One region of the Exiguobacterium sp. N4-1P genome, then DNA from elsewhere that is predicted to be linked to it. Evidence: riboswitches for the same ligand, from Rfam matches in the RefSeq annotation. Region 1 holds a riboswitch; each other region holds the start of a gene.

Region 1 (6,955 bases):
CTGAGTCTGAAGCTGCGATGCTCCTTCAAGGTCTCGGAATCAAAGAAAGCCTTCACACAAAAACAATGGCTGAATTAACAGGTGGAGAAAAAGTTAAAGTCTTGCTCGCGCAAGCGTTGTTCGGTAAGCCGGATATTCTGTTACTCGATGAGCCGACCAATGGTCTTGATTTGAAAGCTGTCAAATGGCTCGAAGAATTCCTGATCGGGTTTGAGAACACGGTCATCGTTATTTCCCACGACCGTCACTTCCTCAACAACGTCTGTACGCACATGGCCGATCTCGACTACGGGAAAATTCAACTCTATATCGGGAACTATGATTTCTGGTATGAGTCAAGCCAACTCGCTTCACGGATGGCTGGCGACCAAAACAAGAAAAAAGAAGAAAAAATTAAAGAACTTCAAGCCTTCATCGCGCGTTTCAGCTCGAATGCTTCAAAAGCGAAACAAGCGACGTCACGGAAGAAGTTGCTCGATAAAATCACACTTGACGACATCCGTCCGTCATCACGCCGCTATCCGTTCGTCGGTTTCTCACCGGAACGTGAAATCGGAAACGATTTGTTGACGGTTGAAGGTCTCTCGAAGACAATCGATGGCGTCAAAGTCCTCGACAACGTCCGTTTCTCATTAAATAAAACAGACAAAGTGGCATTCATCAGCCAAAGCGATATCGCCATCACAACACTGTTTAAAATTTTGATGGGTGAAATGGAAGCAGACAGCGGGACATTCAAATGGGGTGTTACGACGTCACAATCGTACTTGCCAAAAGACAACTCGGAGTTCTTCGAAGGGTCTGACAAAACGATTCTCGATTGGTTGCGCCAATACTCACCAGCTGATGAAAGTGACACATTCCTCCGTGGTTTCCTCGGTCGGATGCTCTTCTCCGGAGAAGAAGTCATGAAAAAAGCGTCAGTCCTCTCTGGGGGAGAAAAAGTCCGTTGTATGTTATCGAAAGCGATGCTCAGTGGTTCAAACGTCCTCGTCCTTGACGATCCGACGAATCACTTAGACCTCGAATCAATCACAGCACTCAACGATGGCTTGATTGCTTACAAAGGTGCGATGCTCTTCAGCTCGCATGACCATCAGTTCGTCGAAACGATTGCGAACCGGATCATCGAACTCACACCAAACGGAATCGTCGATAAAGAAACGACGTACGATGAGTACCTCAACAACGATTCAATCCAACAACAATTGACTGCGTTATACGCACATTGATTTGTCGACTGTCCTCGTTAATCGGGGGCAGTTTTTTGTAAATACGTTTATATTTTTTTGTTAAGTATCATCTTCCTTACTTAAAAAGGTACGCCTATTCTCGCAGTAATCGAGAGTAAGCGTACCTTTTTATTCTTGGATTTGCTTCACTTCTTTTTCGAGCCGCTCGAGAAATCCTTTGACGATTTTCTCGTTTTCACGTTCTCCGCCTAACGATAAGAGACTGCGACCGACGAAGTTGACGCCTTCATTTTTCCCCGTGTAAATCAAACGGCAGCTCGTCGCATCAATTCGCTTCAGCGCAAACGACATCTCAAGGCGAAACATCTTCGCTAACGTAAAACCAATCGTATTTTGTTTATAGTCCGGTTCATTCGTATAAGCGAGATCGGTCACGATGTAGGTTTCAAGACGATTCCCTTGCATGTAGGTTTGCCGGTACGTCGATCCGACGACGCCCGGCTTACGTTCAATCACCTCATGCTGGACGACACCCGGAATGAGTCGTTGCAGTCGATCGTGATCAAACAGATGCCACGCCTGTTCGATTGGAATCGCAAGTACTTTTTCTTCACGCCACGTCACCATGACACCACCTCCTTTTAGTTTAAAAATACCCTGATGTCCGTCGTTCTAACGCTCGACTCCGGCACAATCAGGGTATTTTTCTTACTTCAAGTGGTTTTTGATGTTCACTTCACGGTTTGACGTTCTAACGCATGACCAAGGAATGTTGCGAGTTCCAGCATCCCGAACTTCCCAGCTGCCGCTTCAGCGTCCGAATTGTAATTCGTATTCGTATTGACGTCGTACGTATAAATCGTCCCGTCTGCATCCTTGATGAACTCAATCCCGGCGACCGCGATTTTATTTTCTTGCAGGAACGCTTCATACTGGGCGATGATCGGGTCATCGAACCCGTCGACAATTTGGAATTTCATCGGTGTCTCTGCCGCCTCTTCTCCGACCGGGCAGAACAAATCATCGATGACACAAGCATCCGCGGGGCAGAGCTCGAATCCTTCCGACGTATCGACACGGACCGCATAGACGAACTTACCACCGACGAATTCACAACGCGTAATGTAGGGTTCAGGTGCTTGAATGTACTCTTGAATCAACGTGATGCCGTCGACCGGCTCATCGAATGTCGGTCCGTCAAGATACGTCTCGAGTGCTTCAATCGAGTGGAACAATTGAACGCCGAGTCCTTTACCGGCACGATTGTGTTTCGTGATGAACGACGATACTCCGATGTTTTGAGCGGCTTGGACGATTTGATCACGTCCGACGGCTGCCGTCGTTTTCGGAACACGGATACCTGCTTTTCGTAAGGCGGTGTATTGGTTGACCTTACTGACCTCGAGTCGTAACGCACGAGTTCCGTTGAAAACGGTCCGGTCATGTTCTTCGAGCCAAGCGAGGACCCCTTCCGTCAATTCTGGTGCATAGCGGTGCCCGCGCGTATGGGACGAGGCACTCATCCGGCTGTAAAAAACGCCTTCCGGTGGTGTTTCATCGAGTGGGACGACCCCTTCGTTGAGGTGCCACTGTTCATACGGTAAGTTGAGTTCCTCGAGTCGCTTGATTAAATGATCCGTCCATTCCTGATTTTCGTGTAAGATATGAATTTTCGTCATTTTAGTTGACCTACCTTTCGTTTCGCTTCGACGCGTGGCATGACCTCGCGGGCAAAGCGTTCCATTTCTTCGAGTTGCGGAGAAAATTGAAGCAAGAGCAATGTCACGCCGACTGCTTCAAATTCAAGAATCCGTTCTGCGATTTGATCCGGCGTCCCAATCAAGTTCGGACGCAGTCCCCGGTTTGAGACCGAATAGTCATTTCGTTTGACCTGTTGTTCGAGTTGCGATTTACTGACGAAGTCGTCATATCCGGCATATCCGGCACCGTCTTCCTTGACGTTCGTAATCCGGCGCCATTCTTCGAGCGCCGCTTCTTCCGTCTCGCGACAGATGATATAGGCCGCCAGTCCGAAACTCGCAAGCGGCTGTTTCCCGGTCACCGCGCGGCGGGTTTTCATATCCGTAATTTTCGTCGCGACTTCATCGACCGTTCCTCCATGCATGACATAGGCATCACAGTGATTGACGATCGTCTGTTTCCCCGTCTCACTCTCACCACCAGCGTAGAGCTTGATTTCGGGACGCTGAACGGGTTTCGGGTGAAGCTCTGCCCGTTCCAGCTGATAGTAGTCCCCATCAAAACTATAGGGTGATGCGTCCGCCCATAATCCTTTCATGACCGTCACGAATTCTTCCGTCCGGGCATATCGTTCGTCATGGGCTGTAAATATCCCATTGTACTGACGGGCTTCTTCCTCCCACCAGGCCGAGACGACGTTGAGCGTGAAGCGTCCATTACTCAGCTGATCGATGTTCGCCGCCATCTTTGCTGTCGTCGCCGGATTATGAAAACCGGGCCGGACGGCTGTCATGATTTCCAACCGTTCCGTTGTCGCCGCGATGGCCGCTGCCGTCGTCCACGCCTCAAGACTCGGTTCGGCTATTCCTTTAATGTCGTTTAAGTTCAATTCTGCAATCAATGTCGTAGAAAAGCCAATCCGTTCTGCCGTCTGTGCGACTTGTTTCGCATAATCGAATGTCGCTGGCATTTGTTCATCCTCGACGTTTCGTAACCAACCTCCGAAGATTGGTAACCAAAATCCGTATTCCATCCCCTGTGCCCCCTTTTTGCATAAAAAAATCGCTCTTTTCGTTTAGAAAAGAGCGACGAATGTCTACTGTCGGCTCTTATCTTCAAAGGAATAAATTCCTCTTGGAAGTAGCACCTTCCGCTCATGCGGGGTTGCTGAAGTGTCGTCGGGCCAGTCCCTCGACTTCTCGTGATAAGAATAATTGAAATTAGCGTACATCTTTTAGCAGAGTAAAGCAACCTTTAAACCTTCTTTTCCTATCGGAATTAAAAAACATTTGGAAAATCACTCTGTTTCTTGATACTTCTTTGTCTAGAAGCTAAAAACAGGAATTGCACATCGGTTTAAGATGGCAATCCCTGCTTTGTATGGTGCTGTTCAAAATCAATTCATTCTGGTGATACGAACGGTGAGTCATTGTGATTTGCATCCATCATGGCTGTCCGGTGACCAGTCGTCGAAACTTCTTCCCCACGCACGCGATCGTAGAACTTCGCGATTGTGACGCTGAAGTACGGGCCAATCCAGAGGAAACCGATTCCGATCGTAACAATTCCGAGCAAGAACCAACCGATGAACGAAAGGACGAGGAAAAACGCCTCTTTTTTGTGTCCATCCATCATTTGGCGTGAACGCGTAATGGCATCAAGGATGCCAATCGATGGTTCGTCCCGAATGATGTAATACGTCAACATGTAAGAGAATGACTTAATGATTCCTGGAATGATGAAAAGTAAGAACCATAGCCCTAAGAAAAAGGTTTGGACGATTGACACTCCAATGGCTTTCAAGAACATTTTGTACGGCTCAAACAAATCGGCGACTTTCGTCTGCTCGTCTCGGGCGACAGATAGGGCGAGCCATGACCATCCCATTGCAACCGGTAAGGTCAACACCGTCAAGAGCATACCAATCAAGTCGATAAATTGGAAATCCTCTTCGGGTGAGGACGCAAATCCGTTCGGAACGCCTTGAATGATTAAGAACAACAACATCATTAATGCCATGAAGCCCCATCGTCCCTGCAACGACTCGCGCGCTGCTAATTTTAATTGTTTTGACATCGAAAGATCCTCCTCAAAAATAAGTGCTACCTTTCTTTACGGTTTATTTTTGAGGAGGTTTCACTTTTTAACGCTCGTCTTTTAGTAAACGTTGGACCATTGCTTTTTCAAGTTGTTGCTGGCACGCCGTATACAAAGAGCGTCGTCCATCGAGTCGTTCAATCGCAAACGGAATATCGTGCTTTTTTGCTTGCACGAGAACATGTGCCGCTGCTGCGTGAGAAACCCGACTTTTGACGACGACGATCGCGTCCGTCTTTTTCGCGAGACAGGCGATTTTTTTCGCGGCTTGGGCGTCACCGCCAAGATGGATTAATTCGACTCCCGTCTCCGCAAAGAAGTCGCGGTAGACGGCGCGCTGTTGCTCATTACCGACGATGACGAGACGCATGCCGTCGTAGGAAGCAAAATCGAGTGCCGTTTTATCGACGAATTCGATTGGTTGACCGGGTAACGTCGTCGTATCGAGGCGTTCGAGCTGATGGGCTTTTTTCTCCCGGAGGCGCCGCTCTTTTTTGACTTTCTTCGCCTTCGGTTTCCGTTGCATCATCTTGTCGTAGCGTCCTGTTTTCGCCTGTTTATTTGCAGGTGACGCAGTGGCGGACTCGGGCGAACCATTCGATACGTCGCGTGCCGGTAATTCCGTCATGGTCGGTACTTCATAATGAAATGCGTGTTTCCAAACAATCGTCAATGTCTCCGGATGACCTTTCCACATGACGAGGTCGACGAGTTGACCTGCTTTCAGTTGGAAGAACCGCATGTCTTCGAGTGGTGTCGTGTAATAGAACGGTTTTCCCGTCTCATCTTGCAGTGGACCGTCAATCGTCGCTTCGATGATGCCATGGTTCTTGACGATACACTTTTCAAAAACGATTCGCTCTGCAAGTGGTTTTACTTGATCCGTCGCGACGACGGCTAAGATTTCAAGCGACGTCCGGCGCTCATCTTGATGTAGGACTTGGACACGGACTTCCATCCCATGCTCCAGGTTCCAGTCACGGATTTCTGTTTCTGAGACATGACTGTTTGGCCATTCCCGTAACGAGCCGCCCTTTAATTGCCGTTCGAACGTATAGGAATACCGTTGTTCGACAGTCCGTTCAACTTCTTCCTTCCGTTCCTGGATCATTTTGATCGGGAGGCTAGATGGTGTTTCCGGACATTCTACTAGTTTCGTCGTTGTTTGACGTGGCGCGTAGTACTGCGACAGCTGGACCCATTCATCGATTCCGTTGATTTCTTCAAGTAACAAACCCCAGTCGTCTGCTGTCTCGACGATGTTCAGTTTGCTTGTAACTAACTCCTTCGCTCGTTCGATTACGTGATGCATCATGTTAAAAACCCCTTTACTATTTTTTTAAACTATAGCAAGGTCAAGATGCTTCACCCGTGTAAAAAAACAACCGGGTATTTTTTTATTACGGGTTACGATTTAACTTCGACTGCGGAGTCGCCACTTCGGTATTTTTCGACGACGACAATCAAGACGGTAATGATGACGAGTAAGAACCAAGACGATAATTTGCCAAAATCGACAAGTGCCCAGCCCTCTTGCTGATGCGGATAGACCCAGCCCTTAAAAAAGGTGACGATGTTTTCCGCCAGCCAAATGAACCAGGCAATTAGTAAAAATGATAAGACAAGCGGGAGACGGTAAACCGTATCCTCTAGTCGGAAGTAGACCCACGATTTAAAGAAGACGACGATGACGAGTCCCATCAAGAACCACCGTAAATCGAGCATCCAGTGGTGCGTAAAAAAGTTTAAGTAAATCAAACTCCCGACAGCAAGTGCGAGGGTCGGACGTGGAAAGGACGTAAACCGAAGATCAAGTCGCCGAAACGCCTGACAGATGTAACTCGCGACACTGGCATACATGAAACCTGCGTAGAGCGGAACACCAAACACTTTCGAAACAGCGTCTTCCGGATAACTCCACGAGCCGACGTGGACTTTAAACAGCTCAAGTCCTAATCCGATGA
Region 2 (6,955 bases), 650 kb from region 1:
CACGAAAAATTTGCTGTGACGAAGGAAATCATCGATTGGATGTTGCGCTGATGGAACATAGGATGTAGTCACCTCGAACAGCCGGGGTGACTTTTTTTAGGAAATCAGTAACATTGATATGTTTTAAAAAAGCATTTTTTAAACAAAAAACAATATTTGGTATACTAGAAAATATGAAGTGAACAATAGGGTGGAAGACAAAAGGGGAGAACGGGATGGAAATCTTGCTGGCACGACAACCAATCGTGAATCGATCCGGTGCCATCGATGCATTTGAATTATTATATCGTTCAGTGGAAGCGCCTGCTATTTTTGATGGTGAATTAGCGACGATGGACGTGTTGACGAATACGCTCGTCCATTTAGGTGTCGATCGAGTGGCAGAAGGAAAACGTTTATTCATCAATTTCACCGGTGATTTATTACAAGGTGAGCTGATTGATCACTTAGATCCGGAACGATTTGTCATCGAGGTGCTTGAGACCGTCGTCATCGATTCACATATGCTGTCGGTTTTGAAAAAATGGAAAGAGGCTGGATTTCAATTGGCCTTGGATGATTTCGTGACGGATTTATTACGAAATCATGGTCCAGAGTTGTTTGATTTAATTGATTTAATAAAAATTGATATCGAAGCAATCAACCCACGTGAACAAAGTGCGATTTTACATATCGTTAAACGAAACTATCCGCATATCCGTTTGTTGGCAGAGCGTGTCGAAACGCATGAAGATCATCTTCGTAGTTTGAGCATGGGGTACGACTGGTTCCAAGGCTATTTTTATGCAAAACCGATGTTGATGAAAGGGAAGGCTGTTCCGCCACAATTGCCTGTATTGTTAAAGATGTTGAAGTGGCTCGAATCAGATGAGTATTATGACCAAGTCGTCGATGAAATCGAAGGAAATCCATACATTAGTGTGCAAGTCCTCCAGCTCATCAATTCTCCCGGGATTGGTCTTCGAAATACCGTCGAATCCGTTCGTCAAGCGATTTCACTACTCGGGTTTTCACAACTTAAAAGTTGGATTTCGTTAATCGTTTTACGAGAGATGCGACTTGCGAGTCCGTACAAGTGGTCAGACGAGTTGTTGCGTTCTTCACTGCATTGTGCCAAGTTATGCGAGTTATTTGCACTTGAAACAAAGACGTTACGTCCGGAAAGTGCCTACATGATTGGCTTACTCTCGCATATCGATGCATTACTGTCAGTCGATATTGATGAAATCATTGATCAATTACCAATCGAGTCGACGTTGAAAATCGTGTTACAAGGAAAAGATCATCCGTTTCGTGATTGTTTATTGCTCGCGATTAGTGCCGACCGTGGTGAATTTGAACAGTTTGAAAAACTAACCCATCGTTTTGGTATTTCAAAACAGCGTGCCTATGCACTATTAAAAGAGAGTCAAGATTGGTTGACTAAAAAAGAACTTCATTTGCAACCGGATGAAGAAGATTCAATCGTCTGATGGACGTTAAAAGGCACCAGCTCACTGAACATACAGTGTCTGGTGCCTTTTAATTATCTTAATTTAATTAAACACGTGGCCCTGCTGATTTGATTTCAGTAGTTGCACTATCGAACCGTGTGAAATTTTGTTTGAATTTAGTCGCCAAAGCCCGTGCTTGTTGTTCATACGCATCAGCATCCGACCAAACTTTGACAGGGTTGAGTAAGTCGCTTGGGACACCAGGGACTTCGAGCGGCATGTGTAGCCCGAAAATCGGATGCTCTTCCGTCGGGATATCAGCGAGTGTGCCGTTGACAGCTGCATTGACCATCGTCCGTGTATATGCAAGCTTCATCCGACTTCCCGTCCCATATGCGCCACCCGTCCAGCCTGTATTGACGAGGTAAACCGTGACACCGTGCCGGTCGATGAGCTCACCGAGCATCGTTGCATATTTTTCAGGAATGAGCGGTAAGAAGGGTGAACCGAAGCATGTCGAGAATGTCGCTTCCGGTTCTGTTACGCCACGCTCTGTCCCGGCTAACTTCGATGTATACCCGGATAAGAAGTGATACATCGCTTGCTCCTTCGTCAACTTACTGATTGGCGGCAGGACGCCGTAAGCATCAGCTGTTAAAAAGACAATCGTTTTCGGATGTCCGGCGCGTGATGGTACTGCAATATTATCAATCGCTGTAATCGGATAAGCGGCCCGTGTGTTTTCCGTTTTTGACGTATCATCATAGTCAGGAATTCGTGCATCATCGAGGACGACGTTTTCGAGGACAGTGCCAAAACGAATCGCATCAAAGATTTGTGGTTCTTTTTCGTGCGATAGGTTGACCGTTTTTGCGTAACAGCCACCTTCGATATTGAAGACGCCGTCGTTGGACCACCCGTGCTCATCGTCACCAATCAATTGACGACTGTCGTCAGCAGACAGTGTGGTCTTACCAGTACCGGATAATCCGAAGAATAAAGCGACGTCACCCTCATGACCGACGTTAGCCGAGCAATGCATCGATAAGACGTCTCGTTGAGGTAAAAGGTAGTTCATGACAGAGAAAATCGATTTTTTGATTTCGCCCGCATATTCTGTTCCACCGATTAAGACAATCCGATGTTCGAATGACATGGCGATGAACGTTTCGGAATTCGTTCCATCGACTTTCGGATCTGCTTTGAAGTGAGGCGCATAAATAACCGTGAAAGGCTCAAAAGCAGCTTCTGTCGGATATTCACGCAAAAATAGTTGTTTTGCAAACAAATTATGCCAAGCATATTGTGTCACGATCCGAACCGGAAGGGTAAAATGAGTGTCTGCACCAGCAGCAGCTTCTGTGTAGTAGAGCTGATCTGCTTCATTCATGTAGCGAAGAACTTTTTGTAAAAGTTGTTCGAAGTTGTCTGCTTCCATCGGTTGATTGACATGGCCCCAATCGATATGTGACTCGCATGACTGATCGCGAACAATGAACTTGTCTTTAGGTGAACGACCTGTAAATTTCCCCGTTTCTACAGACAGAGCGCCATTTTCAGCAAGAACCCCTTCTTCGTTACGAATTGCATGTTCGACTAGCTCAGCAACAGATAGTTGTTTGAACACATGCTCCTTCTTGAGTAGCTCTTCGATATTCAGGACCGTCATCGGCATCCTGACCCCACCTTTCCCCTACGTTGGTTTAGCTCTGACATTTAGTATGACACATTTATTATATATGACATACTAAAGGGTGAGCAATCCTTTTTTAGCGCTGATTTCTATTTATTTGGAAACGCTTTCAGCATTAACAGTTTAACATCTCTTCGGGAAAGTTTCGACTAGAAATTAAAACGTAGCTTGACAGAGTGGTCACAACTTTATATCATGTAATTCGTAACGGATACTCTTATTCTGAGCAGGTGGAGGGAACAAGGCCCGAAGAAACCCGGCAACCGTCCTACATTAAGAATTCTATTAATGAAGGAAAAGGTGCTCTCCTGAAGCGAAGTAAACACTTCGAACGATAAGAGGGTAAAGGAAGAACGCACAACCTTTCCCTGACCATTTTTTGGACATGGAGAGGTTTTTTTCATTTTACCGTCCCACTCAACTAGGGGAAATGAGTACACCGTCAAATTCTTTTTTGGGAGGGTCAAACATGACAAACCTTAATCGCCGACTATTTACGTCGGAGTCAGTTACTGAAGGTCACCCGGATAAAATCTGTGACCAAATCTCGGATTCTATCTTAGATGCAATCCTCGCAGCCGATCCGAATGCTCGTGTCGCTGCTGAAACATCTGTCACGACAGGACTTGTCCTCGTCGCAGGTGAAATCACGACATCGACTTATGTCGATATCCCGAAAGTCGTTCGCGAAACAATTCGTGAGATTGGCTATACACGCGCTAAATATGGTTTCGATGCAGACACTTGTGCTGTATTGACTTCAATCGATGAGCAATCAGCAGATATCGCTCTCGGTGTTGACCAAGCGCTTGAAGCACGCGAAGGTAACATGTCAGATGAAGAAATCGATGCAATCGGTGCAGGGGACCAAGGTCTCATGTTCGGTTATGCAACGAAAGAAACGCCTGAATTGATGCCACTTCCGATCTCACTTTCACACAAACTTGCTCGTCGTCTCGCAGAAGTCCGTAAAACTGGACAACTTGACTACCTCCGTCCGGATGGTAAGACGCAAGTAACTGTAGAATACAATGAGAACAACGAACCGGTTCGTGTCGATACAATCGTCATCTCAACACAACATGCAGAAGAAGTGACGCTTGAGCAAATCCAAGCAGACCTGAAAGAGCATGTCATCGCACCTGTGATTCCATCAGAATACATCGATGCGGAAACAAAGTTCTTCATTAACCCGACAGGTCGCTTCGTCATCGGTGGACCACAAGGTGATGCAGGATTAACTGGACGTAAAATCATCGTTGATACGTATGGTGGCTATGCACGTCATGGCGGCGGCGCATTCTCTGGTAAAGATCCAACAAAAGTTGACCGTTCTGCAGCATATGCAGCACGTTACGTCGCGAAAAACCTCGTAGCTTCTGGTCTTGCAGATAAAGCAGAAGTTCAACTTGCGTATGCGATTGGTGTCGCGCACCCAGTATCGATTGCAGTTGATACGTTTGGAACAGGTAAACTTCCAGAAGCACAACTCGTCGAACTCGTTGCCGAAAATTTCGATCTTCGCCCAGCAGGGATCATCAAGATGCTTGATCTTCGCCGTCCGATTTATCGTCAGACAGCAGCTTATGGTCATTTCGGTCGTACAGATATCGAATTACCATGGGAGCAAACTGATAAAGCAGCAATTCTTGAAGAACAAGCGAAACGATTCGCTTAATTTTCAGTTCAGAAGCAGACTCGCACGAGTTTGTTTCTGAACTTTTTTTGTTTGTCTCGAATTTTGGAGGGAAACGAATGATTTTTCTAGAACAGGGTAAAAGAACATGTACCGGTAAACGGAAAAAAGGGGGAGTCCGATATGGAGATACGCGAAGCAATTCCTACTGATGCGGCACGCATTCATGATATTGCCATCACCTCTTGGATGGATACGTATGAAGAGATTTACTCGGAAAGCTCGAAAGCCCATTTCGTACAAGAGGCGTATCCGCAAGAAGAAGTCGTTCGAGCAATTCGGACGGCGGAGGAAGCGCGGGGAGAATATTTCAATGTCGCCATTATCGAGGAAGAAATCGTCGGTTTCATCCATGCAATCGATGTTGACGGCACGTGGGAAATCGTTCGCTTGTACGTACTACCGAAATATCAACAAAATGGGATTGGGCGAAAGTTGATTCGTGAACTTGAACACCAAGGTGCTTCTCCAATTGAAGTCTACGTTGAATCAAGAAATTATAAAGCGCGCCAGTTTCTAGTCTCTTTCGGTTTTAAAGAAGAAAGTGAAACGACTGAAGAAATTTTCGGTCAAGTGGAACCTGTGACACGCTTAAAGCGTATATATGAATGAAAATCCAACTTAAGATGGTTTTGACATCAAGATGTAAACGTTATAATACAGAGATACTTGTATGAAGAGGTGAGTTTGTGGAAGATCAAGCAACAGGAATTATCGTACTTGTCTATCCCCTTCAACTGCGAGCGACGCCGAGCGATGCGTTAATTCGAGTCCTTGAAAAGGATTATGAAGTGTTACGTGTAGACGCACCGCGCCGAATATCGCTTGAGGAACATCAACAACTGCTGAAGGATGCTTTACGAGAAGCCGGAAAACGAAAGTTACCGATTCATATCATCGCCTGCAGCATGGGCGCACTCGTCGTCAACCGGCTACTGCAGGAATATGAATTGCCGATTGCGAGTTTGTCGTATATTTCGCCGTTATTTGATTGGCATAATTCAAAACAACTCGGTGGCGTCAAACAAGTATTTGCAAGTGCATTCGATCGTTTTCGACCGGATGCGCCACTCGGGATGTTGCCGTTTGGTCAAAATAGTGAAGATACGGCACGTCTCGGTGAGTTGACATATGCACAGTACCGGGAGATTGAAGAAGAAATCGTCTTACATGATGAAGAGCGGAAGAAACTACCACGAGTCAACCTCGCTTGTTTTTATGCACCGGACGATCAATTCGCGGACGTAAAATATACGTTAGAGATTTGCCGGAAAATGGGTGGCGATCAAATCTATCTTCAACGGCTCCATGGATTTCCGCATTTCAGCTTTGAACGTCTCAATACGCGGTTCGCTGAAAAATTATTGCTTTTTTTGAAGATGGTTGAGGAATGACAAAAAAGACGCTGTCGTGCTGACAGCGTCTTTTACTATTAATCGAGTGTTTGCTTTTTTAATTTTTTTTCGATGGCGATGATGAAAGGTGGATTGTTTTGTTGATTGAGAAAACGATACTGTAAGACGGCGTAGTCTTGCTGCGAAAGACTTTCGACATAATCGAGAACAGCATCCCGTTCACGTCTTCCTTCTACATGTCCATGATAGATGACGAGGACGATTAAACCGCCGGGTACGAGGACAGGTAACAAAGCACCTAGCGCTTCTAACGTATCTTCACCGGTCGTCGTGACGGACTTGTCACTTCCTGGTAAATAACCAAGATTGAAAACGCCTGCTCGAATCGGACGGGCTTCATTAACGAGGCGTGCGCCAACATGAATATGACTTTCGTGGTAGAGATCGACCCACTCTTTGACGTGAGCGGTTTCTAGACGACGTTTCGTTTCTTCAATCGCTTGTTCTTGTACATCGAAGGCGATAACACGACCGTCTGGTCCGACTTGTTCCGCAAGAAACAAGGTATCGTGACCATTTCCGGCAGTCATATCGACGACACAATCTCCTTCGTGGATGACAGATTCTAAGAGTTCTTTGGCGTAAGGTAAGACGCGGGCTAGTGACATGGGTTCAGACTCCTGTTCAAGTAAGATTATTCTTTGTTCGTTCATCACGTATTCTTTTGTTCCTGATTATACCATTATTCCGATGATTCATTCAAAATGAAGTTTCTTGA
Region 3 (6,955 bases), 570 kb from region 1:
CGGTCTTCTGGAAGTTCACTTTTCGCATGTGGAAAACAGTTATTGTCCGAGCTGTTCCCGGAAGGCGTACCCTTTATCAACATAGGAGTCGATTGATTCCTGAATCATCTCGAGATCAGCTGGTGTCAACTGCCGCACGACTTTACCGGGGGACCCGACAATCAAGGAGTGGGGCGGGAACTTCTTGCCCGGGGGAATCAACGTATTGGCGCCGATGATACATTCTTCACCGATTTCGGCGTGATCAAGGACCGTCGCCCCCATGCCGACGATCGATCTGCGACCGATGCGACAGCCATGGAGAATCGCATTATGTCCGACCGTCACCTCGTCTTCGACGATGACAGGTGCCCCTTCGTATAAATGAATCGTCGCGTTGTCCTGGATGCTGCAACGCTTCCCGATTGTAATCGGTCCTTCGTCCCCGCGTAATACGGCGTTGAACCAAACCGTTGACTCTTCACCGATCGTTACGTCACCGATTAAGAATGCTCCCGGCGCCACGAAGACGGTCTCCGCAAGTCTAGGTGTCGTATCACGATATGGAATATTCATAAAAATCCCTCTTTTCCGATTAATGAATTTCAATTCAGTCTTACTTAGTATATCATTCTTAAACAGCAGATTGGAGGAAGACGATGTCCCGATTATGTGAGTTACTGCAAATCCGCGTTCCAATCATCCAAGGCGGAATGGGAAATGTCAGTCATGCTGCCTTAACGGCAGCCGTCTCGAATGCCGGTGGTTTAGGAACACTCGGTTGTGGCACACGTTCGCCGGAAGAAATGCGCCGTTTGATTGAGCAGACCCGTCAATTAACAACGCATCCGATTGCCTTGAACATTGCGATTGGTGTCTCGCCGCATACGGAAGCCCTGATTGAATTAGCGATAGCAGAACAGATTCCGGTCGTGTCCTTATCAGCCGGAAACCCAGCACCCTATACTAAACGTTTACGGCCGGCCGGAATTACGACGATTGCGGTCATCGCGTCAGTCAAACACGCATTAAAGGCAGAAACGGCCGGGGTCGATTTGCTTGTTGCAGAAGGTGTGGAAGCGGCAGGTATCAATTCACCGCTCGAGCTGACGACGCTGACACTGGTTCCGCAAATCGTGGATCATGTCAGACTTCCCGTCATCGCGGCTGGGGGAATTGGAGACGGTCGTGGACTTGCAGCCGCTTGGATGCTTGGTGCGTCCGGGGTGCAGCTTGGAACGCGTCTGATTGCGACGCAAGAAGCAGTCGTTCATGCGAACTACAAGAACCATCTCGTAGAAGCAACGGATCTTGAGACACGAATCATCGGTCGTTCCGTCGGTCGTGTCCGGCGTGTGTTAAATGGACCGTACGTTGCTGCACTACAAGGTGTTTCGTCGCTTGATGAGTTTAACGCGAAGACGACAGAAGCGTATCACGTGACGGGTGCGGTCGATGGTGACGAGGTCAACGGGTATGTCAACGCCGGTCTCGTGTCTGGTCTCGTTACAGATATTCCGACCGTATCTGAATTATTCGAGCGGATGCAACAGGAAGCGTATACGCAAATTGAACGGGTGCGGGCGGATTATATGTAATCGAGAAGTGAGGCGGATTGTAGACAACGTGCGATCGGGAGATTAAGCGTCGTTATTCGTTGCTTTCCTCGGGCGAGGCGCAAGCCGTTGCTCCTTGATCCTAACGGACAACGCGCAGGGTCTTGCCTGCCTCTGAACGTGCGTTAAAAAACGCACTTTTCCCCGTAGGAATCAACGAAACATGACGTTTTTTTTAGATAATACCGCTTTGAAGACGAGGCGAGACGGGGAAGCGCGAACGGATTGCATCCCGATATCGCATGGTTACGCCTCTTAATCGATTATCTACACGCTGAAGACGGGCAATCCGTCTTTTTTTATACAATTTTTTAAAATGGGACATTTGTCCTTTTCAGATAAGGTGAAAATAGTGTCTACTCATAACAGAAGAAACAAAAGGAGGTGCCTTAAAGTGCAGGGAGTTATATTCGCATTAATGAGTGGACTATTCATTGCGTTGCAGGGGATTTTTAATGCCCGTTTAGGAGATGCCATTGGTCCGTGGTTTTCGGTGACGATCGTTCATTTCGTCGGATTGATGGGGTGCTTAGCGATTTATAGTGTGGTTCGTGACCGGAAAATCGGCGGTTTTCGACAGCTTCCGCTCCTCTATGCCAGTGGCGGATTCCTTGGCGTACTCGTCGTCGTGACCGAACTGACGTCGATTCAGTTACTTGGCATGACGTGGGCGATGTGTTTGTTGCTCGTCGCACAAATTTTATGTGCATTCGTGATTGATTTGAACGGCTGGTTTGGTGTCATCAAAAAAAGGAGTAACCGGGGACAGTGGATCGGGATCAGTTTGATGCTTGCCGGAGTTGCGATTTTTTCACTGTCCTAAAGGGAGGGCCTATGCAGACGATTGAGACCTATTTAAAACAGTACGACTTAGCGGATATTTTTACGGAGACCAGTAAATCTTATTTACGCATCGAAACGTTTTCGGAAGGGGACCTGTTATGTGTGACGGGTGAACCGATTGACCGGATGTATTTCATCGTCGAAGGAAAAATTAAAATCTCTGCAGCATCGGCTGAAGGGAAACAACGGATTTTACGCTTCAAAAAGGCGATGACGGTGATTGGTGATGCGGAATATATCAATCAACGGGAAGTCTTGAATACCATCGAGGTGATTACGGACGTCGTGGCACTCAGCATTCCGTATGCGATCTTACGTGAGCACAATACGACGAACACCTTTTTACAATTTTTACTGCGGGTCATTACGACCAAGTGGTACGCGGACTCGAAATCAGCATCATTTCATGTCCTCTATTCGGTCGAAGAACGATTTGCCGGATATCTGTTATCGATTACCTCGGACGTTTCCGACAGTCTGTTTTATCAAGAGATGCGAACGTCGAATCTCCATGACGTCGCCGATTGGCTCGGGACGAGTTACCGTCATTTAAACCGTATCATCTCAACACTTTGTGAAGAAGAAATCTTGGCGAGACGACGCGGGAAAATCATTATTTTAGATGTAGAGCGGATTAAAGAAAAAGCGAATGGCAATAGTTACGAATAAGGAGGGGCTAGCGTGGGACTAGGTATGTTTTGTGCGATTACGGCAGGAATGATGATTAGTTTACAGACGGTATTGAATGCACAGATGAGTCATGCGTTCGGGGCATGGGCGACGACGACCCTCGTCTTTTTTGTCGGGTTCATCGGTTCACTGTTTGCGCTACTCGTATTTCGGGGTGGCACATTCTCGAACATTCAAACGGTCGAACCGCTTTATTTATTCGGTGGTCTGGTCGGTGTCGGTGTCGTATTTTGTGTGATGCGCGGGATTCAGCTGCTCGGTCCATCGATTGCGATTTCGGTCGTCTTGATTTCGCAACTGAGTTTTGCATTATGTGTCGACTTGTTCGGTTGGTTCGGTTTACCGGAACTTGAGCTTTCGCTCGGACAAGTCACTGGATTGCTTGTGATGCTAGCCGGTATTTTTGTGTTGAAACGATATCAAGTCGTAGAAATCGAATCTTCGGATGAGTTGTCGGAAAAGGTATCGTAATGGTTGAATGGGGCGTGTGAAGATGCTAAAGCGAAGAGATGGAAAACGTGAGAATTGGAAGCGAATCACCGAGAGAGCGTACGCACAGTCATTAATCGAGACAGAAGAGTTTGAAGGGCATGTAACATTATTGCATGCCCTTCAAGTATCGCATCCCTTGAACGTTCATTATGAAAAGGGACATGTCTGTATTTTGGATGATGGTTACATGTGGCTGCAACAGTTCCCGTCAAATGCACACCATGCTGTTACAACGATGTTCGATGCGAGTGGAAATATTGTGCAGTGGTATATCGATATTTGTTTGCAGAATGGTTTTACTAATGGAAGTCCGTGGTGGGAGGACTTATTTTTAGACATCGTTCTGCTACCGTCTGGTGATATGTACATAATGGATACTGATGAACTGGAAGATGCTTTATCTCAAGGTGTCATTGATAAAAAACAGTATGAGTTAGCATGGGGGGAAGTTGAAACCCTCAAAGCCAAAATTAGTACGGGCGATTTTGAATTGATCAAGTTAGCGCGTCACCATAAGGATACATTAATGAATGTGATGAATAACTAGAGTCGACAGAAATCAAAACCTTTTAGGCTACCTTATCAAAAAGACAATTGAAAACTTTTGACTACATAAACATGCAGACAAAGGAACGTGGGGGGGAAGCTTCTTCCTTTTTCGTTGCTTTCCTCGGGCGAGGCGCAAGCCGTTGCTCCTTGATCCTCACGGACAACGAGCAGGGTCTTGCCAGCCTCTTGGCAGCGCGTGTTCACGCGCTTTTTCCCGTAGGAGTCAACGAAAAACGAAGCTTTCAGGGTGTACCGCAGAGAAAATCATAGAGTAGTGTTAGAGCACAGTCTGTCTCGAATCGCTTTGAAGACGAGATGAGACAGGGAAACGCGAACGGATTGCCTCTTGTTATAGCATAGTCACTCTTCATAAGAGTTTGTCTACATGCTGAAAGCCCGCACGAAGCGGGCTTTTTTAGTTTAGACAGATACTTCTTCTTTCCAAGCCACATCGATGAATTCATCGCGACCGGATGCTTTCCGGTCTTTTTTGTAGTGTTCCGGATTCTTTTTGTGGAAGTTTTGATGATAGTCTTCTGCTGGATAGAAGGCTTGTGCCGCTTCGATTCGTGTGACGATCGGCTGCTTAAAGCGATTGCTCGCAGCAAGCGCGTCACGTGAAGCAATCGCAGCAAGGCGCTGTTCTTCCGTATGATAAAAGATGGCAGGTGCGTATTGTGTCCCACGGTCCTGGAACTGTCCGCCGGCGTCAGTCGGATCCGTTTGCGGCCAGTAAAGTTCGAGTAACCGCTCGTATGAGAATAACGCTGGATCAAATGTAATCTCGACGACCTCCGAATGACCGGTCGTGCCTGTTTTTATTTGTTCGTATGTCGGATTTTCGATTTGTCCTCCTGTATAACCGGAAACAATTCCGTGAATACCGGGCAGTTCTTCGAATGGTGTCACCATGCACCAGAAACAGCCTCCTGCGAATGTTGCTTTTTCCATCTATATCTCGTCCTTTCCGCTGGCGGTAGTCGCCCTATAATCATTCGTGCTCTGACAGCGAGAAAACGAAAACGACTCCTTTGCTTGGTTGCAAAAGGAGTCGTCGCTTTTTATCAACCAAAGCTTGCGCTTTGCTGGTCGTAGCACCTTGCCACTGAAGGCAGGTTGCTGGGACGTCATCGATCCAGATCTCTCAGTCCACTCTTGATAAGTGTTATATGAAGTTGATTAAATTCGTTATCATTGATGTGATAATAGCATCTCTAAAACGACAAAGTCAATCCTTAAGATTCTAAAGCATGAAGGACGGTTGCACCTAAGGCTTTTGCGCCGATAAGCAATGCCTGTTCATCGATTTCATATTTCGGGTGATGTTGCGGATAAATCGTACTCCCATCCGTTTTGGCGGACCCCGTAAAGAAGTAGCTTCCTGGGATACGCTCTAAATAATAGGCGAAATCATCGGCTGCCATCATCGGTTTGAGTTCTTTGACAGATGCCTCACCTAAGAAAGCCGTCGCTTCTTTAACGAGATTTGTTTCTACCGGATGATTCCAAAGGGAAGGATAACCCGTCGTAAAGTCGATGGAATAGCTCGCACCGATTCCGGCACACGTCGTCCGGGCAACCAAATCGACCTGCTGTCGTAACTGGTGACGCAGCGCTTCGTCAAATGTTCGAATTTCTCCGACAATCCGTGCCTCACCAGTAACGATGTTCGGAGCCGTTCCGGCGTGGAATGAACCGATTGCGATGATGGCAGGTGAAAACGGATCAACGCGCCGACTGACGAGGTGTTGGAGATTACAGACGAGTTGTGCCCCGGCGACGAGTGCATCTTGTGTTTTATGAGGGGCTTGCGCATGACCACCCTGTCCGTGGACGACGATTTCGAATTCATCGATGGCGCACAGCGTATGTCCTGCGTGATAGCCGATTGTTCCGACAGGTAAGTCATTTTCGAGATGCGTACCGAAAATTGCATCGACCCCGTCAAGACAGCCGTCTTCAATCATTTGAATGGCACCACCCGGGAAGACTTCTTCCCCGTGTTGATGAATGAATACGATTGTTCCGTGAAGGTCTTCTTGCAGTGCTGTAAAGGCCGAGGCAAGACCGAGTGCAATCGCCGTATGTCCGTCATGTCCACACGCATGCATGACACCCGGATGAATCGAACGGAAGGCGAGATCCGTTTCCTCCTGCAGTGGCAGGGCATCGAAATCGGCCCGAATGGCGATGGTCTTTCCAGGATGTTTTCCTTTGAGGGTCGCGACGATCCCGCTACCACCGACGTTCCTGCGGTAAGGGAGACCAAGCTCATCATAAAATGAGGCGATGGCGTTTGGTGTCCGCACTTCTTGAAAAGAGAGTTCCGGGTGACGGTGCAGATCACGACGTCTTTCAATGATTTGTTGTTCGAGTTGATCGAGTTGAGTGAAGAGTTGCTGTTGCATCATAATCATCCTTTCAGGTTTTTGAGGTATGACTTTCTATAAAACGGGTACAGATAGGAGTAATGAATGATGAGGAGGAAAACAAGTCATGGGAGAAATTATTGTCAACGCGGTCATCACAGTCAAAGCAGGTTTAGCCGATCAAGTCTTTCCGATTTTAAGTACGGTCTACAAAGCTTCACAAAACGAGCCGGGGTGCTTGCGTTATAGCTTACATCAATCGATTGAAGATGAACATCAGTTCATGCTGTATGAAGTCTATCAAGATGAAGAAGCGTTAGAAGCGCATATTGCGTCAGACCACTATAAAGCGTATCGCGAGCAAATCGAATTGTACTTAATCGATCGCCAAGTTACGAAATATGCGGAAATGACATT

The links. Region 1 has a riboswitch for S-adenosylmethionine ahead of A0126_RS14490 (LLM class flavin-dependent oxidoreductase). Riboswitches for the same ligand answer to the same signal wherever they lie in the genome.
Region 2: another riboswitch for S-adenosylmethionine. It lies ahead of metK (methionine adenosyltransferase); the one in region 1 lies ahead of A0126_RS14490 (LLM class flavin-dependent oxidoreductase).
Region 3: another riboswitch for S-adenosylmethionine. It lies ahead of msrA (peptide-methionine (S)-S-oxide reductase MsrA); the one in region 1 lies ahead of A0126_RS14490 (LLM class flavin-dependent oxidoreductase).

Annotation. Positions count from the first base shown of each region.
Region 1 covers NZ_CP022236.1:2,829,137-2,836,091, forward strand. The annotation lists gene A0126_RS14475 (ABC-F family ATP-binding cassette domain-containing protein) at 1-1,232, shown strand, start outside; gene A0126_RS14480 (SRPBCC family protein) at 1,362-1,820, opposite strand; gene A0126_RS14485 (ATP-grasp domain-containing protein) at 1,925-2,872, opposite strand; gene A0126_RS14490 (LLM class flavin-dependent oxidoreductase) at 2,869-3,927, opposite strand; SAM riboswitch class I at 4,001-4,105, opposite strand; gene A0126_RS14495 (DUF975 family protein) at 4,296-4,970, opposite strand; gene A0126_RS14500 (DUF2325 domain-containing protein) at 5,038-6,306, opposite strand; gene A0126_RS14505 (DUF817 domain-containing protein) at 6,399-6,955, opposite strand, start outside.
Region 2 covers NZ_CP022236.1:2,175,055-2,182,009, reverse strand. The annotation lists gene A0126_RS11250 (alpha/beta hydrolase family protein) at 1-51, shown strand, start outside; gene A0126_RS11245 (EAL and HDOD domain-containing protein) at 216-1,472, shown strand; gene pckA (phosphoenolpyruvate carboxykinase (ATP)) at 1,540-3,108, opposite strand; SAM riboswitch class I at 3,341-3,467, shown strand; gene metK (methionine adenosyltransferase) at 3,596-4,804, shown strand; gene A0126_RS11230 (GNAT family N-acetyltransferase) at 4,946-5,434, shown strand; gene A0126_RS11225 (alpha/beta fold hydrolase) at 5,512-6,216, shown strand; gene A0126_RS11220 (tRNA 5-(aminomethyl)-2-thiouridylate-methyltransferase MnmM) at 6,255-6,890, opposite strand.
Region 3 covers NZ_CP022236.1:370,633-377,587, forward strand. The annotation lists gene A0126_RS01980 (gamma carbonic anhydrase family protein) at 40-555, opposite strand; gene A0126_RS01985 (NAD(P)H-dependent flavin oxidoreductase) at 639-1,577, shown strand; gene A0126_RS01990 (DMT family transporter) at 1,990-2,418, shown strand; gene A0126_RS01995 (Crp/Fnr family transcriptional regulator) at 2,430-3,107, shown strand; gene A0126_RS02000 (DMT family transporter) at 3,120-3,599, shown strand; gene A0126_RS02005 (ribonuclease FAU-1 family protein) at 3,622-4,167, shown strand; gene msrA (peptide-methionine (S)-S-oxide reductase MsrA) at 4,590-5,120, opposite strand; SAM riboswitch class I at 5,228-5,334, opposite strand; gene A0126_RS02015 (M20 metallopeptidase family protein) at 5,405-6,577, opposite strand; gene A0126_RS02020 (putative quinol monooxygenase) at 6,666-6,955, shown strand, end outside.